DNA from 2 places in the Nocardioides sp. HB32 genome. Region 1 is predicted to be linked to the other one. Evidence: predicted binding sites of a transcription regulator. Region 1 holds the regulator's gene; the other holds the start of a gene.
What was found. The regulator LexA, encoded in region 1, represses DNA repair genes until DNA is damaged. The targets are predictions, from matches to a motif close to TCGAACANNTGTTCGA.

Region 1 (15,084 bases):
CAACAACCGCTCCTTCTCGGAGCAGTCGCTCCTCAAGGGAGCCATCATCGTCGCCGCCGTGCTGCTCCAGCAGCGCCTGGCGTCTCGGAGCAGCACCTAGCAGCACGCCCGCACCACCCCACCACCTCGGCACCACTCCTCTGCACGAAACAAGGAGCACCACCATGTCCCTGCGGTCCACCACCCGAAAGTCCAGGAAGGTCGCCGCCGGCCTGGTCGCCGGCATCGCGGTCCTCGCCCTGGCCGGCTGCACCAGCAACAGCGACGGCGGCGGCGACACCGCCGACACCTCCGGCGGCACGTCTGCCGCGACCGGCTCGAACGACGAGAGCGGCGACAAGGTCGTCATCGGCTTCTCCGCCCCGGCCGCCGACCACGGCTGGATGGGCTCGATCACCGAGTCCGCCAAGAAGGAGGCCGCGAAGTACGACGACGTCGAGCTCCGCGTCGCCGAGGGGACCAATGACGTCAACCTGCAGATCAGCCAGGTCGAGACGTTCATCAACGACAAGGTCGACGCGATCGTGCTGCTGCCGTTCGACGGCGCGGCGATGACCCCGGTGGCCCTGAAGGCCATGAAGGCGGGCATCCCGGTCATCAACGTCGACCGCGAGTTCGACGACCCGAACGCCGCGCGCGTCACGATCCTCGGTGACAACTACGGCATGGGCGTCTCGGCGGGCTCCTACATCTGCGACCAGGCCGGCGGCAACAAGGACGCGATCGTCGCCGAGATCGCCGGCATCGACTCGCTGCCGCTGACGCAGGACCGCAGCCAGGGCTTCAAGGACGCGCTCGCCGAGTGCGGTCTCGACGTCGACAACCGCGTCGCCGCCGACTTCACCGTCGAGGGCGGGTCGGACGCCGCCGAGCAGCTCCTGCAGGCCGCACCGAAGATCGACTACCTGTGGAACCACGACGACGACCAGGGCGTCGGCGTCCTCGCCGCGATCGACAACGCCGGCCGCGACGAGTTCACGATGATCGGTGGCGCCGGCTCCAAGAACGCGATGGAGGCCATCAAGAGCGGCGACAGCGTCCTCAAGGCGACGGTCATCTACCCGTCGACCCAGGCCGCCGACGGCGTCAAGCTGGCCCGTCTCCTCGTGCAGGGCAAGTCCATGTCGGACCTGGTCGAGGTCGAGGTCCCGCGCAAGGTCCAGCTGTACGCCCCCGTGGTGACGGCGGACAACGTCGACCAGTTCATCGGATCCGCGTTCGAGTCCTGACCGACAGCGTGCCCGCCCCCGGACTCCGTCCCGGGGGCGGGCACCACCCTCTCTCCCGGGAGCTCGCATGACTGACCCGAGCAAGCCCCTGCGCGTCGCCATGGTGGGCCACGCGTTCATGGGCAACGCCCACTCGCAGGCGTGGCGCACGGCGCCGCACTTCTTCGACCTCCCGCTCCGGCCCGAGATGGCCGTGGTGGTCGGCCGCGACGCCGACCGGGCCGCCGAGGCGGCCACCCGGCTCGGCTGGGCCGAGAGCTCCACCGACTGGCGCGCGGTCATCGCCCGCGACGACATCGACCTGGTCGACGTCTGCACGCCGGGCGACACCCACGCCGAGATCGCGATCGCCGCGCTCCGCGCCGGCAAGCACGTGCTCTGTGAGAAGCCACTCGCGAACACCGTCGCCGAGGCCGAGCAGATGACCGCGGCCGCCCAGGAGGCGCACGCCCACGGCGTACGCACCATGGTCGGCTTCACCTACCGCCGCGTGCCCGCCATCGCGCTCGCCCGCCGGATGGTCGAGGAGGGCCGGATCGGCGAGGTCCGGCACGTCCGCGCGCAGTACCTCCAGGACTGGATCGCCGACCCGGACGCCCCGCTGTCCTGGCGGCTCGACAAGGCGAGAGCCGGCTCCGGCGCCCTCGGTGACATCGGGGCGCACGTCATCGACCTCGCGCAGTACGTCACCGGCGACCCGGTCGCCGAGGTCACCGCGCGGCTCGAGACCTTCGTCAAGGAGCGGCCGTACCCGGCCGGCGACACCGCGGGCGGCCTGGGCGGCGGAGGTGCCGCCACCGAGCGCGGCCCGGTCACCGTCGACGACGCGGCGACGTTCCTCGCGACGTTCCGCTCGGGGGCGATGGGCGTCTTCGAGGCGACCCGCTTCGCGACCGGCCGGAAGAACGCCATCCGCCTCGAGGTCAACGGCTCGCTAGGGAGCCTGGCCTTCGACTTCGAGGACATGAACGTCCTGGAGTACTTCGACGCCCGTGAGGACGCCGAGGTCGCCGGGTTCCGGCGCATCCTCGCCACCGATCCCGGGCACCCGTACGTCGCCGCGTGGTGGCCGCCCGGCCACGGGCTCGGCTACGAACACGGCTTCACCCACCAGGTCGTCGACCTGGTGCAGGCGATCGCGGCGGGCGGAGACCCCGCCCCCTCGTTCGCCGACGGCCTGCAGGTCCAGCGCGTGCTGGCCGCGGTCGAGACCAGCTCAGACACCCGCACCTGGCAGGAGATCCCCCAGCAATGACTTCGGCGACCTACGACCCGACCCCCGACGACAAGTTCAGCTTCGGACTCTGGACCGTGGGCTGGCAGGGCGTGGACGTGTTCGGCCCCGCGTCCCGCGAGCTGCTCGACCCGGTGGAGGCGACGTACCGGCTCGCCGAGCTCGGCGCGGCCGCGGTGACCTTCCACGACGACGACCTGCTGCCCGACGACGGCACCCGCGAGGCCACGCTCGACCGGTTCCAGAAGGCGCTGGCCGACACCGGCCTCCGCGTCGAGATGGTCACCACCAACACGTTCTCCGACCCGGTGTTCAAGGAGGGCGCGATCACGGCCAACAACCGCGAGGTGCGCCGCTACGCGCTGGCCAAGGTGCTGCGCAACATCGACCTCGCCGCCTCGCTGGGCGCCGAGACGTTCGTGATGTGGGGTGGCCGCGAGGGCGCCGAGCACGGGGGCAGCAAGAACGTGCCGGCCGCGATGGACCGGTTCCGCGACGCGCTCAACATCGTCTGCGCGTACGTCAAGGAGCAGGGCTACTCGATGCGGTTCGCGCTCGAGCCGAAGCCGAACGAGCCGCGCGGCGACATCCTGCTGCCGAGCATCGGGCACGCGATCGCACTGATCTCCGAGCTCGACCACCCCGAGATGGTGGGCCTCAACCCCGAGGTCGGCCACGAGGAGATGGCGGGGCTGAACTTCGCGCACGGCATCAGCCAGGCGCTGTGGCACGGCAAGCTGTTCCACATCGACCTCAACGGCCAGCACGGGCCGCGATTCGACCAGGACCTCCGCTTCGGTGCGGGCAACCTGCGCGGGGCGTTCTGGACCGTCGACGCCATGCTCGGCGCCGGCACCGACCGGCGCTACGACGGCTACGTGCACTTCGACTACAAGCCCCCGCGGGCCGAGGCGATGGACGGGGTCTGGGAGTCCGCGCGGGCCTGCATGCGCAACTACCTGATCCTGCGCGACAAGGTGCAGGCGTTCCGCGCCGACCCGGAGGTCACCGCGGCGCTGGAGGCGGCCGGTGTCGGTGAGCTCGACATCCCGACGGTCGCGGCCGGGGAGTCGCTCGACGACGTCCGCAACGCGACGTACGACCTGGAGACGCTGCGCGGCCGCAGTGTCGCCATGGAAGCCCTCGACCAGCTCGCGATGGAGCACCTGCTCGGCGTGCGCTGAGCCCGTCACCGAAGGAGAGTCAGATGCCACGACCGATCACGCTGTTCACGGGCCAGTGGGCCGACCTGCCGTTCGAGGAGGTCGCCCGGCTGGCCGCCGAGTGGGGGTACGACGGGCTCGAGATCGCCTGCTGGGGCGACCACCTGGACCCGTGGCAGGCCGCCGAGGACGACGGCTACGTGCAGGGCAAGCTCGACCTGCTGGAGAAGTACGGGCTGAGCGTCTACGCGATCTCCAACCACCTCAAGGGCCAGGCGGTCTGCGACGACCCGATCGACGCGCGGCACGAGGCGATCCTGTCGGCGAAGGTGTGGGGCGACGGCGATCCCGAGGGCGTCCGGCAGCGGGCGGCCGAGGAGATGAAGATGACGGCTCGCGCAGCGCAGCGGCTGGGGGTCAAGACCGTCATCGGCTTCACCGGGTCCTCGATCTGGAAGTACGTCGCGATGTTCCCGCCGGCCACCGAGGAGATGGTGGCCGCGGGCTACCGGGACTTCGCGGACCGGTGGAACCCGATCCTCGACGTCTTCGACGAGTGCGGGGTGCGGTTCGCCCACGAGGTCCACCCCTCCGAGATCGCCTACGACTACTGGACCACCAAGGCCGCCATGGAGGCGATCGGGCACCGGGAGGCGTTCGGCCTGAACTGGGACCCCTCGCACTTCGTGTGGCAGGACCTCGACCCGGTCGGCTTCCTCTGGGACTTCCAGGACCGGATCTACCACGTCGACTGCAAGGACGCGAAGCGGCAGACCGGCAACGGCCGCAACGGCCGCCTCGGCTCGCACCTGCCGTGGGCCGACCCGCGCCGCGGCTGGGACTTCGTGTCCACCGGGCACGGCGACGTCCCGTGGGAGCAGTGCTTCCGGATGCTCAACACCATCGGGTACGACGGGCCGATCTCGGTCGAGTGGGAGGACGCCGGCATGGACCGCCTCGTCGGTGCTCCCGAGGCGCTCGAGTTCGTCCGCCGGCTCGCCTTCGACGCCCCCGAGGCCGCCTTCGACGCAGCGTTCTCGACGAAGGACTGACCGCCCGCCCACCGGTGGCTGGGGATGGCGCCGCCGCCCTGTCCACGGGCGCGGCTAGGGTTTCCGGGTGCCTGAGACGCCGTCCGTGACCGAGCTGCTGAGCACCGCGGTGGCGGCGCTCGGCGGCCAGGAGCGCGCGGGCCAGGTGGCCATGGCCGAGGCCGTGGCCGACGCGATGGAGAAGGGCGAGCACCTGCTCGTCCAGGCCGGCACCGGCACCGGCAAGTCACTCGCCTACCTGGTCCCGAGCCTGCTGCACGGCGACCGGGTCGTGGTCGCGACCGCGACGCTCGCCCTCCAGCACCAGCTGGTCGAGCGGGACCTGCCGCGGCTGGTCGAGGCGGTCAGTGAGAGTGGCGTCGACACGTCGTACGCCGTGCTCAAGGGCCGCTCCAACTACGCCTGCCTGCACCGGATCCGCGAGGGCGTGCCCGACGACCAGGGCGCGCTGGTCGAGCTGCCCGAGGGCTCGCTCGGCAAGAAGGTCCTCGAGCTGCGGTCGTGGGCCGAGCAGGAGTCCGAGGGCGGCGGCAGCGGCGAGCGCGACAACGCCCCGCGGCACACCGACAAGGAGTGGCGCCAGGTCAGCGTCAACCACCGCGAGTGCCTCGGTGCCTCGAAGTGCCCGTTCGGCCAGGAGTGCTTCGCCGAGCGCGCCAAGGAGAAGGCGCACCGCTCCCACCTGGTCGTCACCAACCACAGCCTGCTCGCGATCGACGCCATCGAGGGCGTGCCGATGATCCCCGAGTACGACGTCGTGGTGATCGACGAGGCGCACGAGCTGACCACCCGGGTGACCCAGGCGGCGACCGACGAGCTGTGGGCCGCCGAGGTCGAGCGGGCCGCCCGGCGCAGCCAGCGGCACGTCGACGGCTCCGAGGCCGACGACCTCGCCGACGCGGCGGACGCGCTCCGCCAGGCGATCAACGAAGTGCGTCCCGGCCGGTTCGACCGGATCCCCCAGGACCTCGGCGACGCGTTGGTGCTGGTCCGCGACGCGGCCCGCGCGTGCCTGTCGGCCTACCCCAAGGGCAGCGACGACGCTGACGCCGGCAGGCAGCAGGCCAAGGGCGCCGTGCAGGAGGTGTTCGCGACCGCCGAGCGGATGGCCGCCGACCTCGACTCCGACGTGCTCTGGATGAGCGAGGGCACCGAGCGGATGCCGCCGCGGCTCTGCGTCGCGCCGCTCCAGGTCTGGGGGCCGATGCGCCAGAAGCTGCTGACCGACAAGACCGTGGTGTTCACCTCCGCGACGCTGCGGCTCGGCGGTGACTTCGGCACCGTGGCGACCAGCTTCGGGCTGCGGCCGGACGACCAGGAGATGCCGTGGCGCGGCCTCGACGTCGGCAGCCCGTTCGACTACGGCCGGCAGGCGATCCTGTACGTCGCCCGGCACCTGCCGCCGCCGGGGCGCGACGGCCTGGGCGCAGCCCAGCTCGACGAGATCGTCGACCTCGTGGACGCGGCGAACGGCCGCACCCTCGGCCTGTTCTCGAGCCGGCGCGCGGCCGAGGCGGCGGCGGTGGTCGTCCGCGAGCGGCTGCCGCACCTGACCACGCTCGCACAGGGCGACGCGCAGCTGCCCGAGCTCGCGGCGCAGTTCGTCGGCGACCCGCACACCTGCCTGTTCGGCACCCTGTCGCTCTGGCAGGGCCTGGACGTCCCGGGCGACACCTGCCAGCTGGTGCTCATCGACCGGATCCCGTTCCCGCGCCCGGACGACCCGCTGCTCAGCGCGCGCCAGAAGGCCGCGGACGACGCCGGCGGCAACGGCTTCATGCAGGTCGCCGCGACGCACGCCGCGCTGCTGCTCGCACAGGGCTCGGGCCGGTTGATCCGGACCCACACCGACCGCGGTGTGGTCGCCGTCCTGGACCCGCGGCTCGCGACCGCGCGGTACGGCGGGTTCCTCAAGGCCAGCCTGCCGCCGATGTGGACGACGACCGACCCGGGCGTCGCCCGTCAGGCGCTGGCGCGGCTCTCGGCCACCGCCCTGGACCTCAGCGCAGCGCCTTCGCCCGCACCCTGAGCGCCAGGTCGTCGTCGAGCGGCTTGCCCTGGCAGGAGTAGCCGGTGTCCGTACGCCGCCAGCAGTCGTAGTCGGTGCCGGCGTTCGCGAGGGTCACCTCGACGTACTTGACGCCGTGGCCGAAGTCGACGCTGGCGGTGGCGTTGCCGGCCGCGTCGAGCCGGATCGGTCCCGTGGTCGGCCGGCCGGTGGTGCGGTAGACGGTCGCCACCGCACCGGAGCCCCGGGTGGTCGCCGGCAGGTCGAGCCTGAGCCTCAGCGAGCTGGCCCGCATCCCGGGCGCGCGACTGAACCGCACCGTGCTCGCCGCGAGGTGGTCGACGCGCCGGGTCTTCCAGCCGGAGTCGCGGGCGCTGCCGGTGAGGGCGACCCGGCCGCCGAGGTTGCCCGTCGGGTAGTGGTTCGCGCGGCCCTCGTCGTACGACGTCCCCGGCCGGCGGTTCGCGTCGGCGAAGTCGGCCCACACGGCGCGGAGGCTGGTGCCGCGGTCGCCGAGGGCGCCCGAGACCGCCTGGATCGAGTACTGGTTCGGCCCGCCCTTGGCGCCGTCGGCCAGCCCCCACATGTCGCGGATGATCGTCGGGAGCCCGCCCTCGGCGTTCGCATAGCGCTCGGTGAGGTAGCGGAAGAAGATCCAGTCGCCGTACTGCAGCACGCCGTAGTCCTCGAAGTGGTCCATCGAGCTGGCCGGCTGCGACAGCGGGCTCTCGGCGAGGTACTGGAGGTTGTCGTTGACGCCGTCGTAGAGCTCGTCCTCGGCCCAGGTCGCCGTCGCCTCCATGAACCACGTGTCCTCGTCGTAGTCGTAGGCGAACTGGACGGCGTGGAAGAGCTCGTGCGCCGCGGTCACCTGGAGGTTCTCCAGCGGCGTGTGGCTCGGGAACTCGGCGTAGTCGTTGTCGAAGGCGCAGTACGCCGGCGCGTCGTACGGGCCCGGGTCCGTCGGCGTGCGGTCACTGTCGCAGTAGCCGTACAGCCCCTGGCTGCCGAGGTCCGCGAGGTAGATGTCGAGCAGCGCGTTGCCGCCGAGGCTGCCGTCCGGCTCGGGCGCGCGGTAGCCGGCGGCGGCGTACGCCTTCAGCACCGACTGGGCGGTGCGGGCGACCTTGTCGACGTAGGTCTGGGTCGAGCGGTCGGGGCCGGAGGAGTACCAGTGCACGCAGACGGTCGTGAAGCACTCGGACTGGCCGCCGCCGGGCCGCTGCAGCAGCGCGTCGGCCCGAGCCCGGTCGGTCGCGCCGAGCTCGTCGCGGTGGGTCCGCAGGTCGCGCAGTACCAGGGTCTGGTCACGGCTGCCGTCCGGGTGCTCCGCCGCCGCGAGCGCCCGTGCGGCGAGCGGGCTGCTCAGCAGCCGGTGGGCCGGAGCGACCGGGTCGGGCTCACCGGCGTACGCCGGGGCGGCGACCAGGGGGAGGAGGGGGAGCGTGGCGGCGACCAGGACGGCGAGGGGGCGTCGGAGCACGCGCCTACTCAACCGCACGTGCCTGAGAATCCCCAACGGAGGCGTGCTCGAGCTCGACGGGCTCGCCGGCGGGTGGTCGTTGCCAGCGCCGGTGCAGCGGGATCCGGCCGATCGCCTCGGCGAGTGCCCACCCGACCAGGATGACCATCCAGCCGACGACCGCGTCGATCACCCAGTGGTTGCCGGTGCCGACGATCACGATCGCGGTGCCGAGCGCGTACAGCCAGCCCAGCGCGCGCACCCAGTAGCGCGTCGCGTAGATCTGCAGCGCGAGCGCGACCCACAGCGACCAGCCGGCGTGCAGCGAGGGGAACGCCGCGAGCTCGTTGGTGAGCCCGCCGAGTCCGCGCGGTGCGGAGGCGTCCGCGCCCCACCAGCCGTCGGCGGAGTGCAGGCTCAGCACGTCGACGTACCCGGCCAGGAAGCGCGGGGGAGCGGTCGGCATCGAGATGTAGGCGAGCAGGCCGAGCAGCGTGCCGATGACGAGGGCGCGGCGGGCCGGGCCGTAGCGGTCCGCGCCGAGGCGCCACAGCCAGATCAGGACCGCGCCGGTGACGACGTAGTGGAGGGTGGCGTACCAGTAGCTGCCGACCAGCCCGACCAACCGGTAGTCGGTGAAGAGCTGGTTGAGCGGACCCTCCCACCGGATGCCCATCAGGGTCTCGAGGTGGAGCAGCTCGTTGGCGCGGTGCAGCGCGGGATCCATGTTGGTGTCCGCGAGCAGCCGGGCCAGGCTGTAGAGAGCCCAGAGCCCGACGATCAGCACGAGCTCGAGGATGGCCCGGATCCACCGGGGCATCGTCCGGTGGTGGGCGTACGCAGGTGCCGTCGTCACAGCACCAGCGTCGTTCATGCATCCTCCCGCCGCATCCGGGTACTACCCGGAATCAACACCAGGGTCTGCTCAGGTATTTCCCCGTCTAGTCCGGAGTGTCAGACCCGGCGCAGCACCGCTGTCACTTTACCGAGAATAGTGGCGTGAGTGCCGTCAATAGGATCGTAGGCGGCGTTGTGCGGCAGGAGCCACACATTTCCGTCCTTGCGCTGGAAGGTCTTGACCGTGGCCTCGCCGTCGATCATCGCGGCCACGATCTCGCCGTTCTCCGCGGTCGGCTGCTGCCGGATGACGACGTAGTCGCCGCTGCAGATGGCCGCGTCGATCATCGAGTCTCCGCTCACCTCCAGCAGGAACAGCTGCCCGTCGCCGACGAGCTGCTTCGGTAGCGGGAACACGTCCTCGACGCGCTCCTCGGCCAGGATCGGGCCACCCGCGGCGATCCGGCCGACCACGGGCACGTACGCCGGCGCCGGGGCCGCGTCGCCCACCCCGGTCTCGTCGAACGCGGTCTCCTCCGCGCTCGACATCGAGCGGCGAGCCGCCATCACCTCGGGGAGGAAGACCTCGAGCGCCCGGGGCCGGTTCGGGTCGCGCTTGAGGAAGCCCTTCTCCTCGAGCACCTTCAGCTGGTGGGCCACGCTGGAGGAGCTGGTCAGGCCGACCGCCTCCCCGATCTCCCGCATCGAGGGCGGGTAGCCGCGCTTCTCGATGCAGTCCTTGATGTGCGCGAGCACGCGCTGCTGGCGCGGGGTCAGGCCCGTCGCGTCCGGCGGTCCGTCGGGGAGCTCGCTGACTGTGGGAGACGCCTTCTTCTGGGTGGCCATGGCCTGACGGTAGTCCTCCGGACCGTCCGGGTTCAAACATCTGTTCGAACGGCGTGTCGCCCGGGTGCGGACGGAAAAGCGTTCGAACAAATGTTCGTGTCGCTGCTTGTGTCGTTCGAACACCTGCTCTACCGTCGTACACACGTTCGATCGAACACCTGATCGAGAGTCCGGTCCAGACCGGTCCGCGAGGACTGTCGGTGGCCGCCTCTAGAACTGGTGTCAGGCCACTTCCCCCAGCCGTCCAGCCAGGAGCCTTCGATGAGCACGATGACCGCAACCCCCACGTTCCGCCCCAGCTCGTTCCAGCCCAGCTCGTCCCAGCCCAGCTCGTTCCAGCCCAGCTCGGGCCGGCACGGCAGCGTGCGGCTGACCCGTCGGGGCCGCCTCGTCGTGCTCGTCGTCGCCCTGCTCGCGGTCCTCGCCGTCGGGCTCGTGCTCGCCTCCGGTGCCGTGGGCACCGGCGAGGCGGGCACCCCCGAGCCCACCAGGGTCGTCCTGGTCGGCACCGGCGACACCCTCTGGGACATCGCGGCGGGCCTCGCCGACGACGGGGACGTGCGGGCGATGGTGGACAGGATCGAGAAGCTCAACGCGCTCGACTCGGGCATGGTCTCCGCCGGCCAGAAGCTGGTCGTGCCGCTGGGCTGAGGTCCGGTTGACGCTGGACAGAGACTTTCGCCGGTCGCTTCGACCCCGGCCGGCGAAACCGGGGAAGACGAGGGGCGGGACCACGCTGTGGTCCCGCCCCTCGCGGCGTCCGCGGCGCAGGCCCTACCGTCGGGCCATGGCCGGCTACTCGGGCACTCCGCTGGAGCGCAAGCTCGGGATCCGCGCCGGTCACACGCTGTTCCTCGACGGGGCGCCGGACGACCTGGCGCTCGACGTCCCCGGCGCGCACGTCGTACGCCGGCTCCCGGCCGTGGCCGACGTGACACTGACCTTCCACACCACGCTGGCCGGCCTCGCGGGCCGGCTGCCGGTCCTGCTCGAGCGGACCAGCACCGCCGGCATGGTCTGGGTGTGCTGGCCGAAGAAGGCCGCGCAGCGGGCCCTCGGCATCGCGAGCGACCTGGACGAGGGCCTGGTGCGCGACCTCGGGCTGCGGCTGGGGTTCGTCGACGTGAAGGTCGCCGCGATCGACGACACCTGGTCGGGGTTGAAGTTCGTGCGCCGGCTCGCCGACCGGTGACCGGTCGCTAGCGCGCCGCCCGTCGGCCGCCGATCGGGCGCGGCTCCTCCGGCTCGCCCGTCATCCTCGGCTCGGGACCGCGGGTGATGCCGAGCCGGCGCAGCACCCGCGCCACGAGCATCAGCCCGACGAACAGGCAGGCGACCGCGCCGACGGATGCGAGCGCGAGGAACCACCACGCGACCGAGTCGCCGTCGCGGGCGGTGGAGCCGAAGTCGATCGCGGCGTACACGAGGTATCCCCACGCGACGATGCACGCGGTGATGCCGAGCGCGAGCAGGAGCAGCATCGGCTGGAAGGAGCGCTTCGGGCGCGCGCCGCGGCGCGAGCCCGCGTGCTTGCTGCCCGTCCCCGATGCCACGAGGCCATCCTCCCCGATGGGGCCTGAGGTGTCTTAGCCTTGGGGGGTGGTGCACGACCCGGTCGACTCCGTCGACTCCGTCGCGAGCGCCGCGCTGCGGGAGCTGGTCGGCATCCCCGGCGTGCGGCGTGCCGCCATCGCGCTCAGCGAGGGTGGCGGCCGCCGGCTGCGGTTCCGCTCCAGCGACGGCGGCGCGTGGTGCCACATCGACGCCTACGACGACGTACCGCTGACCACCGTGGTGCGCACCGGCCGACCGCTCCTCGACCACCTGGACGGGCTGCGCGCGCAGTTCGCGGGCGTCGTCGAGCGGCAGCGGGCCGACGGCACGGTCGCGCTCGCGGCGCTGCCGCTGCCCGGCCGGCACTCACCGATCGGCGGGGTGGTCCTCTACTTCGACGTCGAGCAGGCGTTCGACGCCCCCCAGCGCGGGCTGCTCGATGCGGTCGCGCACCGGATCGCGGAGTCGGTACGCCGGGTCCGCTCGGCCGTGGCCCATGACGACCTCACCCAGCGCGCGACCCTGCGGCTCGAGGACGACCCGCGGGCGGCGGGCCGCGCGCGGCAGTTCCTGCGCGGCCTGCTGACGGCGTGGCAGGTCAGGCGCGACGTCGCCGACACCGCCGAGCTCTGCGTGTCCGAGCTGGTGACGAACGCCGTGATCCATGCCGGGACCGGCTCGGTGCTGACGGTCAGCCTGGCCGCAGGCGTGCTCGACGTGCAGGTGCGCGACCACGGCGCCGACACGGGCGTGGCGCTCGTCGACGACGAGGACCCGCTCCGGGTGTTCGGCCGCGGCCTCCAGCTCGTCGCCGCGCTCGCCGACCGGTGGGGCGCCGACCACGACGACGCCGGGACGACGTCGTGGTTCTCCCTCGAGGTCGGCGCCCCGGCGTACGCGTGATGCCTAGGCCGCGACCGTCAGCTCGGCGCGGAGCCGGGCGACCAGGCGGGCCAGCAGCCGCGAAACGTGCATCTGGCTGACGCCGATCTCCTCGCCGATCTCGGCCTGGGTACAGCCCCGGAAGAACCGCATCTCCACGATCAGCTGCTCGCGGCGCGACAGCTTCGCCAGCAAGGGAGCGAGGGTGGCACGGGCCTCCGCCAGGTCGAACTCGGGGTCGATGCCGCCCAGCCGGGCACCCACCGTCTCCTCGCCGTCGGCCATGCTCGGGGTGTCCAGGGACGCCGGTGCGAAGCAGCCGTTGGCGCCGAGCGCGTCGATGACCTGCTCGAGCTCGAGGCCCAGGTGCGCGGCGATCTCGCTCGGGCGGGGCGCGCGGCCCAGCTGCTGGTACAGCTCGCCCTCGCAGCCGGCGATCTTCTGCTGGGTCTCCTGGATCGACCGCGGCGGCCGCACGGTCCAGCCGAGGTCGCGGAAGTGCCGGCGGATCTCGCCGCGGATGGTCGGGACGGCGAAGCTGATGAACTCGCTGCCCTGGTCGTGCTTGAAGCCGCGGACGGCCTTGACCAGGCCGACGTACGCGACCTGCTCGAGGTCCTCGTCGGCGATGCCGCGGCCGCGGAAGCGGCGCGACAGGTCGCGAGCGAGCGGCATGTTCAGGCGGACGATCTCGTCCTCGATGGCGCTGCGCCGGGCCGGGCCAGCGGTGGCACGGTCGGCGATCAGGCGGGCGGTGGCCTCGGAGCGACTCTCGGGGGCCTCGGTGAGTACAGCTGACGCAGTCAACGAAGGAGCCTCTCTGATGCGGTGGTGCTGCGGCCGTTCTGGCCGCCTCAGAACACCTTCCGTATCTGGTTGAGGCAGAAACCACCCGTTCGGGTGGACCTTCGCGACCGGAGCCCGGCGGCCCGTGGTGGAGCCGCTCGCCAAGGCCGGGAGCAGGGCCGCGACACGCCCTCTCCGCGGACCGATTTCCGGCGCCGAAAGCGGGCCTGACCTGCGGCTTTACGGGACCGGGCGGACCTCCGTGAGGAACTTCTCCGGTTCTGCTTGCGCGCCCCCGGGTCCGGGCGTACGGTTACCCCAACATCTAGTAGTTACAACAATGTAGTTATCCACATCTAGTGCACAGCTCAGAGGTGGAAGCCCACAGCGTGACTGCTTGTTGTACACAGTGAGACCCCCGATATCCACAGGCGCCGCACCCTCGTCGAGGGTCTTCGTGGCACGCCCGGGTACCGGCGACGAGCACAACCCGACGAGCCACACCGAACCAGCGAGAGAGGAGGACCGGGATGCACTGTCCGTACTGCCGCAACACCGACACCCGGGTCCTCGACTCCCGCGTCGCCGAGGACGGCGGCTCGATCCGCCGCCGGCGTACCTGCTCGGCCTGCGAGCGCCGGTTCACGACCGTCGAGATGATGCAGATGACCGTGCTCAAGCGCTCCGGCGCCACCGAGCCGTTCACCCGGGACAAGGCCATCGCCGGCGTCCGCAAGGCGTGCAAGGGCCGCCCGGTCACCGAGGACCAGCTGGCCTGCCTCGGCCAGGAGGTCGAGGACGCGCTGCGGCTCGCCGGTACGGCGGAGATCCCGGCCCACGAGGTGGGCCTGGCGATCCTCGGCCCGCTGCGCCGCCTCGACGAGGTCGCCTACCTGCGGTTCGCGTCGGTCTACCGCGCCTTCGAGTCCGCTGACGACTTCGAGGACGAGATCGCCGTCCTGAGGGCCGAGCGCGACCTCGCCCCTGCACCCGCCTCGAGCGGGTGACCCAGACCGCCCGGCGTGTGTAGTGGGGAAGCTGCATGCGCCGGGCGCACCAACGTCGCCATCGACTGTCGGTGGCAGCAGCAATGATGGAACAGCAACCTCGAGAGACGGGACCAAGAGGGATGACCGAGACGGTGAGCGGGAAGGCCGCGCAGACGGGCGCAGGCCTGAAGATCGAGCGTGTCTTCAGCACGGAAGGGGTGCACCCGTACGACGAGATCACCTGGGAGCGCCGCGACGTCGTGCAGACGAACTGGAAGACCGGTGAGACGGTCTTCGAGCAGCGCGGCGTGGAGTTCCCCGACTTCTGGTCGGTCAACGCCTCGACCATCGTCACGACCAAGTACTTCCGCGGTGCGGTCGGCACCGACGTCCGCGAGTGGAGCCTGAAGCAGATCATCGACCGGGTCGTGAAGACCTACACGAAGGCCGGCGTCGACCACGGCTACTTCGCGAGCGCGGCCGACGCCGAGACGTTCGAGCACGAGCTCACCTGGCTGCTCGCCCACCAGTACTTCTCCTTCAACTCCCCGGTCTGGTTCAACGTCGGCACCCCGTCGCCGCAGCAGGTCTCCGCCTGTTTCATCCTCTCCGTCGACGACTCGATGGACTCGATCCTGAACTGGTACAAGGAAGAGGGCTTCATCTTCAAGGGCGGCTCCGGCGCCGGCCTGAACCTCTCCCGGATCCGCTCCTCCAAGGAGCTGCTCTCCTCCGGCGGTACGGCGAGCGGCCCGGTCTCCTTCATGCGCGGTGCCGACGCCTCGGCCGGCACCATCAAGTCCGGTGGCGCCACCCGTCGCGCCGCGAAGATGGTCGTCCTCGACGTCGACCACCCGGACATCGAGGAGTTCGTGCAGACCAAGGCGCGCGAGGAGGACAAGATCCGCGCGCTTCGCGACGCCGGGTTCGACATGGACCTCGGTGGCGCCGACATCACCTCGGTCCAGTACCAGAACGCCAACAACTCGGTCCGGGTCAGCGACGAGTTCATGCGCGCGGTCGAGGACGGCACCGACTTCGG
Region 2 (15,084 bases), 3.1 Mb from region 1:
GGGTGCGCGCCAAGGCCGCGCTCATGGAGCTCCAGTACGACGAGTACGGCGCCGGCGACCCGAACCGCCTCCACCACCACCTGTTCGCCGAGGGGATGCGGGCGAGCGGCCTCGAGCCGGCGTACGACGCCTACCTGGACCTGGTGCCGCTCGAGGTGCTCGAGCAGAACAACACGCTGAGCATGTTCGGCCTGCACCGGCGCCTGCGCGGCTCCGCGCTCGGCCATCTCGCGGCGTTCGAGGCGACCAGCTCGCTGCCGTCGCGGCGGATGGCGCAGGGGCTGGAGCGGCTGGAGTTCCCGGCCGAGATGGTCGACTACTACGCCGAGCACGTCGAGGCGGACGCGGTGCACGAGCAGCTGGCCGTCCGGACGATCTGCGCCGCGCTGCTGGAGGACGAGCCGGAGCTCGAGGAGGACCTGTGGTTCGGAGCCTTCACCTGCCTCGACCTCGAGGACCGGTTCGCCCGGACGATGCTCGCCCGGTGGGGCGTGGAGGAGGAGGTCGCGTGAGCGCCGCGGGAACGCACTTCGAGCATCCGGACGTCGTGGTCTGCCCCGGCGGTCCGATGCTGCTGCGCGGGAAGCACACCATCGAGGACGCCGACGGCGTGCCCCACGAGACGACGAGGCCGGTCACGGCGGTCTGCCGGTGCGACCGGTCGGCGTCGTTCCCCTGGTGCGACGGCACCCACAGGGTGCTGCCGGCCAAGCTCCGACCTACGTGAGGTCGAGACGGACCAGCACGCCGCGGTCGCACCACCGGACCTCGGTGATCGTGAAGACGCCACCGCGCAGGCGGGCCCGGAGCGCGTCGACCTGCTCCACCGTGCCCAGCTGGAGGAGCAGCGTCCCGGAGGGTGCCAGGTGTCGGCGCGCGACCTCGACGCAGGACCACGCGACGTCCAGACCGTCCCTGCCGCCGTCGATCGCGACCACCGGGTCCTCCGGGTAGCGACCGACCTCCTCCCGTCGTACCCACGGCGGGTCCGCGACCACCAGCGCGAACCGCTCCGGGTCCTCGATCACCCGGTCCATCGGCCCCTCGCGCACCTCGACCCGGTCCGCGAGGCCGGCCTGCTCCGCGTTGTGCCGGGCCCACTCGCACGCGGCCGGGTTGAGGTCGACGCACACCAGCGGCCGGCCGGACCCGACGACGGTGAGCAGCCCGATCTGCCCGGCACCGGAGCACAGCTCGAGGACCGGGCCGGGTGGCGCGCTCGCGAGGATCTCCGCCGCCCACACCGACTGGGCCTCCGTCCACGGACGCGGCCGCAGCACGCGACCGTCGAACGCGATCCGGAGCGGACCGAAGCGCATCGTCTCCGCGGCGGAAAGGGTGGTCATGACCGGGTGGTACCCGCGTCGCGGAAAGTCACACGATGTCGCGGCATGGTCCTCGGTCGCGATCTGGCTGCTGCTCAGTCTCGATACGCCGGTCGCGAGCTCGTTCCTCGCTCGCGCGGCTACTCGACCTGGCTGCTGGCTCCCTGCCCTCGCAGGCTCGGGCCGGGGCAGCTCAGTCTCGATACGCCGGTCGCGAGCTCGTTCCTCGCTCGCGCGGCTACTCGACCTGGCTGCTGGCTCCCTGCCCTCGCAGGCTCGGGCCGGGGCAGCTCAGTCTCGATACGCCGGTCGCGAGCTCGTTCCTCGCTCGCGCGGCTACTCGACCTGGCTGCTGCATCCCAGCCCTCGCAGGCTCGGGCCGGGGCAGCTCAACTCGACCTGGCTGCTGGCTCCCTGCCCTCGCAGGCTCGGGCCGGGCAGCTCACTCAGGCCACGTGGATCGGACGGAACTGGACCGAGATCCGGGGCCCGGCGTGGGCGACCTTGGGCACCGCGTGCTCCCAGGTGCGCTGGCAGGAGCCGCCCATCACCAGCAGGTCGCCGTGCCCCATCTCGACGGAGATCGAGCCGCCGCCGAGCCGCGGCCGGAGCGCGAGCCGGCGCGGGTCGCCGAGGGAGACGATCGCGACCATCGTGTCCTGGGTCCGGCCGCGGCCGATCGTGTCGCCGTGCCAGGCGACGCTGTCGCGGCCGTCGCGGTAGTAGCAGCACCCGGCGGTCACGAACGGCTCGCCCAGCTCGGGCCGGTAGTACGCCGACAGGGCGCCCCGGGCCCGGCCGAGCGCGGGATGCGGGAGCGCCTCGCCGACGCCGTACGTGTGCAGCAGGCGGGGTACGTCGACCTCCCGGTCGTACATCTGCCGCCGCTCGGCCCGCCACGGGACGTCGCTGACGAGCGTGGCGAAGACCTCGTCCGCCTCGGGCAGCCAGGCCGGGCACACGTCGACCCAGGCGCCGCGCGTCAGGGTGCGGCGGGTGATCGCGTCGAACGTCGGTGCGTCGACGGCCGGTGCTTCGAACAGCGAGCCCTGGAAGTCCATGCATCGAGCATACGCCGCGATCGAACACGTGTTCGACCCCGTCAGGGTGAAATCAGGGACGGGACGGGACCATTTCCCGTGGCGCGGCGACCTGGTGCACGGGAGGCTTGCCCCATGACCGAGGCTCCCCCCAGCTCGCCGCCGGCCGCGCGCGTCCGCAACCTCACCAAGACCTACGGCACCGGGCAGGCGCTGGTCCGCGCGCTGGACGACGTGACGCTCGACCTCGCGGCCGGCGAGTTCACCGCCGTGATGGGACCGAGCGGGTCGGGCAAGTCCACGCTGATGCACTGCTGCGCTGCCCTCGACACCGCCGATGCCGGCCAGGTGTTCATCGGCGACCAGGACATCACCCGGCTCAAGGACAAGGCGCTGACCCGGCTGCGGCGCGACGAGATCGGCTTCGTGTTCCAGTCCTACAACCTGGTCCCGACCCTGACCGCCGAGGAGAACATCAAGCTCCCGATGGCGATCGCCGGGCGGCACCCCGACCACGCCTGGTACGACGCGGTCGTCGACACCGTGGGCCTCGCGGACCGGCTCAGCCACAAGCCGAGCGAGCTCTCCGGTGGCCAGCAGCAGCGGGTCGCGGTGGCCCGGGCGCTGGCGAGCCGGCCCCGGATCGTGTTCGCCGACGAGCCGACCGGCAACCTCGACTCCCGCTCCGGCGCGGAGGTCCTGGAGCTGCTGCGCCGCAGCGTCGTCGACCACGGGCAGACCATCGTGATGGTCACCCACGACCCGGTCGCGGCGGCGTACACCGACCGCGTGGTGTTCCTCGCCGACGGCCGTGTCGTCGATGAGCTGCGCAGCCCGACCCGCGAGCAGGTCCTCGACGTCATGAACCGGATGGCCGAGCGGGCGCCCGAGCCGACGGCATGATCCGCGCCGCCCTCAAGAGCCTGCTCGGGCGCAAGGTGCGCCTGCTGATGAGCACGTTCGCCATCGTGCTCGGCGTCGCGTTCGTCGCCGGCACGCTGATCTTCTCCGACACCCTGAACCGCAGCTTCACGGCGCTCTTCGCCTCCACGGTCGGCGACGTCGTGGTCCGCCCCGAGGGCGGTACGACGGCCGACGGTGCGCCGTCCAGCGTCACGCTCCCCGCCAGTCTCCTCGACAAGCTCCGCGACGTCCCGGGCGCGGCCCGGGTGGACGGCAACGTCAGCGCGATCGGCGTCTTCGTCGTCAGCGACGACGGCAAGGTGGTCAGCGGCTTCGGCCCACCGGCGATCGGCGGCAACTGGTCCGACGCGCCGGCCGGCCACGGGCTCGAGGGCCTCGAGATCGTCGACGGTCACGAGCCTCACGGGCGAGGGGAGGTGGTCCTGGACGAGCGGACCGCCGAGCGGGCCGGGTACGCCGTCGGCGACACCGTCACGATCATCCCGTCCACGACGTCCGTGCCGGAGCCCGGCGAGACCCTCCAGCCGCCGACCCGGCTGCAACCCACGCTGGTCGGCATCGCCGGGTTCCCCGGCGGCGGGTCGCTCAACGGCGCGACGTACGCCGCGTTCGACACCCGGACCGCGCAGGACCTGTTCCTGGGCGGGCAGGACGTCTACACCGACGCGTGGGTGACCGCCGGCGACGGCGTCAGCCAGGGCGACCTGCGGGACGCGGTCGCGGCCGAGCTGCCCGACGGCACCGAGGCCGTCACCGGGGACGACGCGGCCGACGAGTCCGCCTCCGACCTGCTGAAGGCGATCTCGTTCCTCACCACGTTCCTGCTGATCTTCGCCGGCATCTCGCTGGTGGTGGGCGCGTTCCTGATCGTCAACACGTTCTCGATCCTGGTCGCCCAGCGCAGCCGGGAGCTCGCGCTGCTCCGCGCCCTCGGCGCCTCGAAGCGGCAGGTCACCTGGTCGGTGCAGCTGGAGGCCTTCGTGCTCGGGGTCGTCGGCTCGACAGTCGGCCTCGGCCTCGGTGTCCTGCTCGCGATGGGCATCCGCGCCCTGTTCGCGAACTTCGGCCTCGACCTGTCCGGGCAGCCGCTGATCTTCGCGCCGCGCACGTTCCTCGCGGCGTACGCCGTCGGCATCGTGGTCACCATGGCCGCCGCGTGGCTCCCCGCGCGGCGCACCGCCCGGATCGCCCCGGTCCAGGCGCTCCGCGACGACGTGGCCCTCCCGGAGTCGTCGCTGCGCCGCCGGTTCGTCGCCGGCGCCGTGCTGGTGGCGCTCGGGCTGGGGTGCCTGTGGTTCGGCCTGTTCGGCGACCTCCCGCACGGCGGCTGGCAGACCGGCGGCGGCATCCTCGCGATCCTGCTCGGCGTCGCGGCGGCGAGCCCGGTGATCTCCCGGCCGTTCCTGGCCGTCGCCAGGGCGGTGTACGCCCGGCTGTTCGGCACCGTCGGCCACCTGGCGGGACAGAACGCCCTGCGCAACCCGCGGCGGACCGCCGCCACGGCCTCGGCCCTGATGATCGGCCTCGCGCTCGCCTGCACGATGGCGATCGTCGGCGACTCCGCCAAGGCCAGCGTGGACCGGTCGATCGAGGAGAACTTCGTCGGCGACTACGTCGTCAGCAACGTGATCGGCTCGGAGTTCACCCCGGCCATCGGCGACCAGATGGAACAGGTGGACGGCGTCCGGCGCGTGGTCCGCGAGCGGTTCAAGCAGGTCGAGCGGAACGGCGACCGGATGTCGGTGTCCGCGCTCGCCCCCGGCGACGTCGGCCCGCTCGAGCTCGACGTCAGCGACGGCGCGGCCGACGGGCTGGCCACCGGCTCGGTCCTGGTCCAGCGGTCCTGGGCCGACGACGAGGACCTCGGGGTCGGCGACCACGTCGACCTCGACGTGCCGGTCGGCGAGCGGACCTACCGGATCGCGGGGATCTTCGAGGACAACCCGATCGTGGTGGCGCCCGTGCTGATGACCCTCGACGACCTCAGCGCCGCCGGCTTCACCGAGAGCGACAACGTCCTCATCATCTTCACCGACCACTCGGCCGGCATCCAGGACCGGCTCGACGCGGTCGTCGCCGACCTGCCGGTCGTGACCGTCAAGAACCAGGCCGAGTTCGCCCAGGAGCAGCGGGAGCCGATCGACCAGTTCGTGCTGATGATCTTCGCCCTCCTCGGCCTGGCGCTGGTGATCGCGGTGCTCGGGATCGTCAACACGCTCGCGCTGTCGGTCATCGAGCGCACCCGGGAGGTCGGCCTGCTGCGCGCGATCGGCGTCAGTCGACGGCAGCTGCGCTGGATGATCACCCTCGAGTCGGTCGTGATCGCCGTCCTCGGAGCCGTCCTGGGGGTGCTGCTGGGCATCGGCTTCGGCGTCGCCCTCATGTACGCCGTGCGCGACCAGGGGCTCGAGGTGATCAGCGTCCCGTACGGGCAGCTGGCCGTCTTCCTGGCGCTGGCGGTGGTCATCGGGGTGCTCGCGGCGGTCTTCCCGGCGCGCCGGGCCGCGCGTCTCGACGTACTGAGGGCGATCGCGACCGACTGACCGCGGGCGGGGCCGCCGCGCCGGCGGTTTCGCCGATCCGGGGACGAAACCGGGCTAGGCCACCTACATTTCCCCCTGTGGACGAGTTGCTGGTGACTGAGGGGCGCGCGCTCAAGCACGTCCAGGTGCGCGAATACGTGCGCACTCTCGTCACGGGGGCGGCACCCGGTTCACCTGCACCCAGCGAGCGTGAGCTGGTGCACCGCTTCGGGGTCGCCCGCATGACCGTGAGACAAGCCATGGATGCCCTCGTCGTCGAGGGCCTTCTCGAGCGGATCCCGGGGAGGGGCACGTTCGTCGCCCGTCCGCGCCGGGCCGCGAGCCGGCTGACGAGCTACACCGAGGAGATGGCGCGCCGCGGCCTGCTGGGCGAGTCGCAGACCCTCCTGGCCCGCCGCGAGCAGGCCGGACCCGGTGTCGCCCGGGCGCTGAACGTGACCGAGGGTGACGCCGTCATCCACTGGCGGCGCCTGCGCCGTGCCGACGGCCAGCCGATGTGCGTGGAGGACGCCTACCTCAACGAGGTGCTGATCCCGGGCTTCCTGCAGAGCGGCATGCCGACCAGCCTGTACGACGCGCTCGAGTCGCGCGGCCTGCGGCCGACCTGGGCCGAGGACTCGGTGAACGCCGACGTCGCCGGCGACGAGGAGGCCAAGCTGCTCGAGATGGAGACGGGCGGCCCGGTGCTGCGGCACTCGCGTCGCGGGCTCTCGGGCGAGAAGGTCGTCGAGGTGTCGCGGACGGTGTACCGGGCGGACCGCTACACGATGTGGATCCAGGTGGGCTCGGAGGGATAGACCCTCACAGCCCGCCCAGGGGGGCGACGACGTCGCCGGTCTCCTCGCAGACCCACACCGGGTCGGGACCGCCGAGGTCGGGCTGGATGTACAGCGCGTGCACGGGGGCGCGGTCACCGCAGTCCAGGCACAGCGGCCAGCGGCCGACGGTCTCGAACAGGGCGTCCTGGACGTCCTGGGCGACCAGCCCGGCGACGTACTGCGCACCCTCCGGCCACTGCTCCGCCCACCACTTGCGCTGGGACACCGCGTCCTCGAGCGCCGACACCGCCGGAGCGGTCGCCTGTTGACGGGCCTGCAGGTCGGCCAGCACGCGGGCGCGCGCGTCGAACAGCAGGGTGTTGTCCATCCCCCCATCATGCCCCTCGCCGGAAAGGCGACCGGGCCAGCGCGGCTCCGTCCGTGGCCCGGCCGGCGGACCTACGATGCCCGCATGGACACCTCGCTCCTCGAGGTCGCCGTCCTGGACCCGCGTGACGTCCCCGGTGCGCAGGAGGGCGGCGCCGACCGGCTGCACCTCGCGACACCGGAGGGTATGTCGCCCGAGCCCGCGACCGTGTCGGCCGCCTGCCGCGAGACCGACCTCCCGGTCTTCGTGGTGCTGCGCCTGAACGACACCTGGAGCACCACCGGGGGCGAGCTCACCCGGCTGGTCGGGCTGGCCGAGGACTACCTGGGATCCGGCGCCACGGGCGTGTCCTTCGAGTTCCTGGACGCCGACCTCGAGGTGGACGCCGAGGTGTGCGGCTACCTCGCCGGCCAGCTGCCGAACGTCCCGTGGACCTTCGGCCGGGCCGTCGACGACACCCTCGACCTGCGCCGCTCCTGGCGCCGGCTCGCGGACCTGCCCGACCTGGTCGCGGTCTGCTCGGCGGGCTCGCCGCGCGGCCTGGAGGCGGGGTACGACGAGCTCCTCGCCCTGGTTGCCGGCGACCCCCTGGTGGCCCGCACCCTGATGCCCGGCGGCGGCCTGGTCGCCGAGCAGGTGCCGTGGTTCGTCCGGGCCGGCGTCCGCCAGTTCCGGCTCGAGCGCCAGGCGCGCACCGGCGCGTCGTACCGGTCCTACGTCGACGCCGGCCTGGTCCGCTCGTGGCGGCTGCTGCTCGACGACGCGACGGAGCGCGCGCAGCGCACTGCCGGATGATCTACATCGACCCGCCGAACGCCGCCGGGCACGGCCGGCTCTGGTCGCACCTGGCCAGCGACGTGTCGTACGACGAGCTGCACGCGTTCGCCCGCGTGATCGGCATCCCCGAGCGCGGCTTCGACCGCGACCACTACGACGTGCCCGCCGAGTGGTACGACCAGGTGGTGGCCGCCGGCGCCACCGCAATCTCGTCCCGGGAGCTGGTGCGGCTGCTCAGCGAGGCCGGCCTTCGGCGTCGCAAGACCGGTAGTCCCTGACGAAAATGTCGTTCGCAGGCCGGTTGGAGGACATTTCGGGCAGGGACTACCCGAGCAGCGCGCCGAGCTCCGCCGCCACGTTCGCCCGGGCGGTGACCTCCCAGGTGGCCCGGGCGTAGGCGGTCTGGAACAGGTGCGGTTTGTCGAGCAGGTCCCGGAGGATCGCCGCACGGCCGGCCGCGAAGTCGGTGTCGGAGAGGTGCGCCCACTCGCGGCGCACCGAGGCGACGTACTCGTCGTACCGGTCCCGCGGCGCCGCCAGGATCGCCAGGTCGGCGTCGGAGAGCGTGCAGCCGTTGCGGTCGTCGTCGGCGGGGCGGTGGTGCTCGGTGACCAGCACCAGCCGGACCACCTCGGCCACGGTCGCCGGGTCGACGATCGTCGGCAGCGCCTCTGCGGCCCAGGCGGCCGAGCGCTTCTCCGCGTCCGGCTGGGCGTCGTACACGCTGTCGTGGAACCACGCCGCGAGCACGACCGCCATCCGGTCGAAGTCCTCGTCATGGCTCGCCAGCTCGTGGATCCGCTCCAGCACCTCCGCGAGGTGGCGGGAATCGTGGTAGCCGCGGTCGGGGTGCGCGTACGACGCCACGAGCTGCGCGCCGAGCTCGCGGGCGCCGGGCAGCGGCCAGGCCGGCAGGAGGTCCACGACGGACATGGAAGCAGGGTCGGCACCCGGGGCGCTACGGTGTGCCAGACCAATAGAACGTGTTGCAGAAATCAGGGGGACCGATGACCGCGAGCAAGGAGCGGATCCGCGAGGTCGTGGACGAGTACGTACGCCTGGTCGCGACCGGGACCGCCGCCGAGATCGCCGCGCTGTACGCCGAGGGTGCGACGATCGAGGACCCGGTCGGGTCCGACGTGCTCACCGGCGCCGAGGCGATCACCGCCTTCTACTCCGGCCTCGAGGGCCTGGAGCAGAAGACTCGGCTGATCACGCTGCGGGTCGCGGGCGGGGGTGCGGCGTTCCACTTCGAGGTCCAGACGTTCGCGGACGGGGTCACCTACACCCTCGCGCCGTTCGACGTGATGGCCTTCGACGACGACGGGAAGATCACGTCGATGCGCGCCTACTGGGGCGACGACGACATGGTCATCGGTTAGGCCTCACAACCCGGCTTGGTCTGCGGGGACAGGCGATCGATGCCGAGGTCGCCGACAAAGGTGTGCTCGTTCTCGGTGACGTCGAAGTCGGCGTGCTCGGTCCTGACGTACTGGCAGCGGTTCGGCTCCGTCCCGAGATAGTCGGAATCGGGTCCGGGCTGCACGACGATGGTCACATCCGACTGCGTGTAGATGAGTCCGGTGACCTGGAAGTAGCCGTTCTCGTCAGTGGTGGCTTCACCCAGCTCGCTCCCCGTACTCGACCAGACCTGCACCCTCGCGCCCTGGAGGGTTCGACCGGTCTGGGATGCGTCGACGACATTGCCCTCGACCCAGGCCCCGTGCCGGGTGACGTTGAACTTGCCGGACGTGAAGCCGTTGGGCTTCACGTCGGCCTTCTGCACCGCGCCGGTCTTCGCGAGCCACGGACCCGCCCCCTTGAACTCGGCGTCGTAGCCCCCTGCGTACAACCCCTTGAACACGAACGTGCCGTTGCCGGACGTCGCCGACCACCACTGGCCGGTCTGCTTGCTGGTGACAGTCAGGGTCGTCTTCTGCTTCACGAGACCATTCGGCGAGAACAGGTAGACGGTCATCTGCCCCGCCCGTTTGGTGAGCCTGATGGTCATGTTCTTGGGCGAGCCCGGCTTCACCGCTCCAGCCCAGCTGCTCTTGCCCACCCAGGTCTTCGACCTGTCGAAGGTGAAGACGGAGTACTGGCCCTGCGGGAGACCGCCGATGGCGAACTGGCCCTTGCTGTTGGCCTGGGTGGAGAAGGACTGCTGGCCCTTGCTGGCTGCGACGATCGTGGCACCGCCCAGCGGCCTACCGTGGCCGTTCCTGGCTGTGCCGGTGATGACGGCGCCCGCCTGCATCGTCACGTTCCGGACACTGAGGTCGTTCGGGCGAACCGTCACCTGGGTGTCGGTGGGCGCGTACTTCGTCACGTCGTACGCCGGCCGCTGATCGACGAACTGCAGGTGGTAGGTGCCGGCCGGAAGCGTCAGCGAGTAGCCGTGCGCCCCGGTGCCGAGCTTTCGTTGGCCGAGATAGGTCCAGTTCCTGTCGAACCACAGGAGCTTCAGACCCGGGCACTTCGAGTGCTTGGGCGGACAGGTGATGCCCCCATTCACGATCCCCTTGTCGCCCGCGGCCTGCGCCGGCGTGCCGGCACCGGCGGCGGCCAGCGTCGCGACGAGCGCGACGAGCAGCACCAGGACGGCGCGGACGCGGCGAGCGGGGGAGCGCATGGGCCTCATCGTAGGGAGCCCCGTCCGGACCGCCGTGCAAGGAAGGTTCAGGCTTTCCTCAAGACGCGCTCGTCCCGGCCGGGAGTCATCGCCCACCGGATCGTCCCGGTGGCGAGCCCCCCGAGCACCCGCACCACGGTCCGCTCCGAGACCGGCAGCCAGGGCAGCCGCAGCGGCCGCCGGGTCCACCGCGGCATCAGGCCCACGGCGGCCGCGATGAGCACGCCGTACGGCGCCCGCGCGAGAAGCGGCAGGTCCGGGTGCAGCACCAGGTACGTGACGGCCTCGCGCGCCTCGGGCGTGCCGCGCAGCTCCGGCCGGTACGCCGTCAGCACCTCGGCCAGCTCCGCCTCGGTCGTCGGCGGGTCGACCACGCCGAGCCGGGCCGCGATCTCCGCGCTCTGGGCCACGTAGGTGTCCCGCTCGGCGCCGACGAGCGGCTCCACGCCGTACACGTCGTGCGCCCGCAGGAAGCTGTCCACCTCGGCCGCGTGCACCCAGCCCAGCAGGTGCGGGTCGCTGGCGGAGTACGTCGACCCGTCGGGCATCTTGCCAGTGACCCGGTCGTGGATGGCGCGCACGATCGCGACCGCCTGCTCGGCGTCCTCGACGGTCCCGAACGTGGTGACCGCGATGAACCGGCTGGTGCGGGCCAGCCGCCCCCACATGTCGCCGCGGTAGCCGGAGTGCTCCGCGACGCCGCGCATCGCGGCCGGGTGGAGGGTCTGCAGCAGCACGGCGCGGATCCCGCCGATGAACATCGCCGCGTCGCCGTGCACCCGGGCGATCGGGCTGTCCGGCTCGAACCACCGCGGCCCCGGCGTGCCGTGGATCCGCTGGGCGTGCGCCGCGCCGTCCGGTCCCGCGACGCGCAGGAACAGCTGCTGACCGAGCCTCTCTCGTACCGCCCTCACGCCCCGACAGTACGTCGGGCCGCAACGGTCGAGCTGCGGACGCAGACCCTCGACCTGGCTGCTGCTCCGGGTCCTCGCAGGCTCGGACCCGGGCAGCTCAGGTCTCGATACGCCGGTCCCGACCTCCTGCGTCGGCCGGGCGGCTACTCGACCTGGCTGCTGTTCCGGGTCCTCGCAGGCTCGGACCCGGGGCAGCTCACGCGTCCCAGGTCCGGAGCCAGATGGCGTGCTCGGCCTCGGCGAGCTTGGCGAGGGCGTCGGAGGGCAGCGGGTCGAGCGTGTCGGTCACGACGTACCCCTGCTCGCCGCGCGTGGAGAGGTACTGCCCGGTGACGTTCGCGCCGGCGTCGGCCAGCACGCCGTTCACGCTGGCGAGCACGCCCGGGACGTTGACGTGCAGGAAGCCGATCCGGTGGCCGGCGGTGAGCTGCGGGGCCTGGACGGCGGGGATGTTGACGGAGAGCTCCGTGCGGCCCTCCAGCGCGAAGCCGCCGAGCTTGCCCGCCACGAAGTAGCCGATCTCCTCCTGGGCCTCCTGGGTGGAGCCGCCGACGTGCGGTGTGAGGATCACGTTGTCGAGGCCGCGCAGCGCGGACTCGAACGGGTCGCCCTGCGCCTTGGGCTCGACCGGGAAGACGTCGAGCGCGGCGCCGGCGATGTGGCCGGACAGGATGTTCTCGCGCAGCGCGACGTCGTCGACGACCATGCCGCGCGAGGCGTTGATGAACAGGCTCCGCGGCCGCATCCTGGCGAACTGCTCGGCGCCGAACATCCCGGCGTTGCCGGGCCTGCCGTCCACGTGGATGCTCACGACGTCGGCCTCGGCGAGCAGCTCGTCGAGGCTGGTCACCCGGCGGGCGTTGCCGTGCGCGAGCCGGTCCGCGGTGTCGAAGAAGATCACCCGCAGGCCCATCGCCTCGGCCAGGTTCGACAGCTGGGTCCCGATGTTGCCGTAGCCGACGATGCCGAGCGTGCGCCCGCGGATCTCGTGGCTGCCCTTGGCGGACTTGTCCCACACCCCGGCGTGCATCTTCTCGGTCTTCTCGGCCAGCCGGCGGGCCAGCACGATGATCTCGCCGATGACGAGCTCCACGACGCTGCGGGTGTTGGAGTACGGCGCGTTGAACACCGCGATGCCGCGCTCGGCGGCCGCGACGAGGTCGACCTGGTTGGTGCCGATGCAGAAGCAGCCGACCGCCAGCAGGTCCTGGGCCGCGTCGAGCACCCGCCGGGTCAGGTGGGTGTTGGACCGGATCCCGAGGAGCTGGACCCCGGGCAGCGCGCCGATCAGCTCGTCCTCGGACAGGGACCCGGTCCGCAGCTCCACGTCGAAGCCGCGCGCCTCGAGGATCTCGACGGCGACCGGGTGGATGTTCTCCAGCAACAACACCTTCACGGTCAGCCAGCCTAGGTCGGACCCGGCGTGCGGCCGAAACGCCGCCGAACGCTGGGACGCGGCGTCAGGGCCTCATCCAGTGCGGGTGGGTGTGGTCGCCCTTGCAGACGTACCGCCGGCCGCGGGCGTCCCAGCCGCTGTGGCCGTAGCTCGCCTGGGGGCAGAACGCGCCGCCTCGGATGCAGCTGCCGCTCGAGGTGCGCGTGCAGGGGTGGGTGAGCCGGAGGCTGACGTCGCTCGGCGGTGCCGCGTGCGCCGGCACCGAGACGAGGCCGGCGAGCACGATCGCGAGGGTCGCGACGAAGGTACGGATGCTCATGCACCCAGGAGACACCGCTCTGCCGGCCGTCGTGGCGGAACCCGGAAACCGGCCGACGCCGGCGCGGACTGCAACCGGATCCGCGCGTGGCGCGTCGTACGTGCATCATCAGCAGGACGTGGAGGGCGGGGACCGGCATGATGCACGGCATGGGAGCACGCAGGCGCACCGGCGCCGTTCTGGTCGCGTTCGCCGCGGCCCTCACCACCATCCTGGCGCCGACGGCCTCAACGGTCGCCGCCACCGGGGGTGCCGCGGCCCCTGACCGGGCCACGGTGGCCGGTGACCGGGGAAGCTGGCAGGTCCAGTCCCTGGGCGGCGACCGGTACCAGGTCGCCTGGCGCTCACCGGGCCGGTTCCCGCTCAGCAGCGACAGACCGACCATCGTCGGGCCGGCCGGGATGCTCCTCGGGGCCCCGACCATCGCCGCGGACGGGCGCACCGTCCAGGCGGTCGTCACCTCGGCGACCCGCCCCGACCCGGCGGACCTCGACGTGCTGCTCTCCGGCGACCGGCTGGACGACACGGGCGACAACCGCGCCCGCGTCACCTCCCGGAGCACGCCGACGGGCAAGGCGCTCGACCTCCCGGGCACGGTCACACTCGCGGACGACCCCGCGAGCCCGGGCCCGTACGCCGTGGCCACCAGCGACTACCAGCTCGACCCGGTCAAGCTCGCCGGGATGCCCGAGCCGATCGAGATGGTCGGCCACGTCGTCGAGCCGGCGGCCGACGCCCCGACCGGCCCGCGACCGCTGGTGCTGTTCCTGCACGGCCGCCACAGCGTCTGCTACGACCCCGGCGACTCCGGCGACGAGGGCTCGTGGCCGTGCCAGCCGCCGATGAAGGAGATCCCGAGCCAGCTCGGGTACGACTACATCCAGCGGGTGCTGGCGTCCCAGGGCTACGCGACCGTGTCGATCCGCGTGAACGGCATCAACGCCCAGGACTACCGCCTCCCCGACGGTGGCGCCGACGCGCGCGCCCAGATCGTCGAGCGGCACCTCGACCACTGGGTCGGTCTCGCCGCCGACCACCAGGTCGACCTCAGCCGCGTGGTGCTCGTCGGGCACAGCCGCGGCGGCGAGGGCGTCGACCGGGCCTCGATCCAGATCCCGCTGACCGCGCCGTACCGCATCGTCGGCCAGGTGCTGATCGCGCCGACGAACTTCGGCACCCAGACCGCGCCGTTCGTCCCGACGGTGACGCTCCTGCCGTTCTGCGACGGCGACGTGAGCGACCTGCAGGGCCAGCGGTTCACCGACGTCTCCCGTGATCTCACGACGGGCGACACGTCCCTGAAGAGCTCGGTCCTGGTGATGGGCGCGAACCACAACTACTTCAACACCGAGTGGACGCCGGGCCTCGCCCAGGCGCCGGCCTGGGACGACTGGTACGGCGCGAAGCGCGACGAGTGCGGCACCAAGAACCCCGACCGTCTCACGCCGGCGGAGCAGCAGTCGGTCGGGACGGCGTACGTCGCCGGCGCGGTCCACCTGTTCGCGGACGACGACCAGGCCGTGCTGCCGCTGTTCGACGGCTCCCGCGCGACCGTGCCCTCGATCGGTGACGCCCAGGTGCTCAGCGAGGCGGTCGGGGGCGGCCGCGACGTGCGCACCCCAGGTGGCTCGGCCCCGCTCGACCTCGCCGACGGCGCGAGCACCCGGATGTGCCAGGGCGTCAACGACTCCACGAAGCGCTCGTCCTGCACCTACGGCATCGACTGGGCCGGGGTGCACCCGCACTGGCCGGAGCAGTACGAGCGGCTGGTGCCCCGCGAGTTCTTCGAGATGAGCTGGACGGCGGCGGGCCAGTCCGGCGGCATGGTCCTCGACGACCCCCTCGACCTGAGCACGAGCCGGCTCGCGCTGCGCACGATCGTGGACCCGGAAGCGGGGGACGTCGACCTGCGGGTCCGGGTCACCGACGCGGACGGCGACGCCGCCGTACTGACCCCCGTCGGCGGCGGCACCCTGCCGGGGCTCGGCCAGGGCCTCGGCACCGAGAAGCTCTGGGCGCAGACCCTGATGGTCGACCCCTCCGGCGCGACCGGCGTCGACCTGACCCG

Region 2: the regulator LexA is predicted to act here: its motif matches at 2,407-2,422, upstream of ACVW2K_RS06555 (alpha-ketoglutarate-dependent dioxygenase AlkB).

What each region holds. Positions count from the first base shown of each region.
Region 1 is NZ_JBSSBS010000001.1:4,350,223-4,365,306, reverse strand. Features, by position in the region: gene ACVW2K_RS21875 (ABC transporter permease) at 1-100, shown strand, start outside; gene ACVW2K_RS21870 (substrate-binding domain-containing protein) at 165-1,229, shown strand; gene ACVW2K_RS21865 (Gfo/Idh/MocA family protein) at 1,297-2,484, shown strand; gene xylA (xylose isomerase) at 2,481-3,647, shown strand; gene ACVW2K_RS21855 (sugar phosphate isomerase/epimerase family protein) at 3,671-4,678, shown strand; gene ACVW2K_RS21850 (ATP-dependent DNA helicase) at 4,746-6,707, shown strand; gene ACVW2K_RS21845 (MXAN_6640 family putative metalloprotease) at 6,679-8,169, opposite strand; gene ACVW2K_RS21840 (phosphatase PAP2 family protein) at 8,174-9,004, opposite strand; gene lexA (transcriptional repressor LexA) at 9,103-9,831, opposite strand; gene ACVW2K_RS21830 (LysM peptidoglycan-binding domain-containing protein) at 10,093-10,482, shown strand; gene ACVW2K_RS21825 (hypothetical protein) at 10,619-11,023, shown strand; gene ACVW2K_RS21820 (hypothetical protein) at 11,031-11,384, opposite strand; gene ACVW2K_RS21815 (ATP-binding protein) at 11,431-12,288, shown strand; gene ACVW2K_RS21810 (SigB/SigF/SigG family RNA polymerase sigma factor) at 12,292-13,074, opposite strand; gene nrdR (transcriptional regulator NrdR) at 13,584-14,060, shown strand; gene ACVW2K_RS21800 (vitamin B12-dependent ribonucleotide reductase) at 14,183-15,084, shown strand, end outside.
Region 2 is NZ_JBSSBS010000001.1:1,291,468-1,306,551, forward strand. Features, by position in the region: gene ACVW2K_RS06540 (iron-containing redox enzyme family protein) at 1-512, shown strand, start outside; gene ACVW2K_RS06545 (CDGSH iron-sulfur domain-containing protein) at 509-727, shown strand; gene ACVW2K_RS06550 (methyltransferase) at 720-1,346, opposite strand; gene ACVW2K_RS06555 (alpha-ketoglutarate-dependent dioxygenase AlkB) at 1,772-2,386, opposite strand; gene ACVW2K_RS06560 (ABC transporter ATP-binding protein) at 2,501-3,268, shown strand; gene ACVW2K_RS06565 (ABC transporter permease) at 3,265-5,832, shown strand; gene ACVW2K_RS06570 (GntR family transcriptional regulator) at 5,925-6,629, shown strand; gene ACVW2K_RS06575 (hypothetical protein) at 6,634-6,978, opposite strand; gene ACVW2K_RS06580 (copper homeostasis protein CutC) at 7,063-7,773, shown strand; gene ACVW2K_RS06585 (DUF4031 domain-containing protein) at 7,770-8,033, shown strand; gene ACVW2K_RS06590 (HD domain-containing protein) at 8,080-8,688, opposite strand; gene ACVW2K_RS06595 (nuclear transport factor 2 family protein) at 8,763-9,137, shown strand; gene ACVW2K_RS06600 (MSCRAMM family protein) at 9,134-10,483, opposite strand; gene ACVW2K_RS06605 (oxygenase MpaB family protein) at 10,435-11,301, opposite strand; gene serA (phosphoglycerate dehydrogenase) at 11,498-12,697, opposite strand; gene ACVW2K_RS06615 (hypothetical protein) at 12,762-13,016, opposite strand; gene ACVW2K_RS06620 (hypothetical protein) at 13,166-15,084, shown strand, end outside.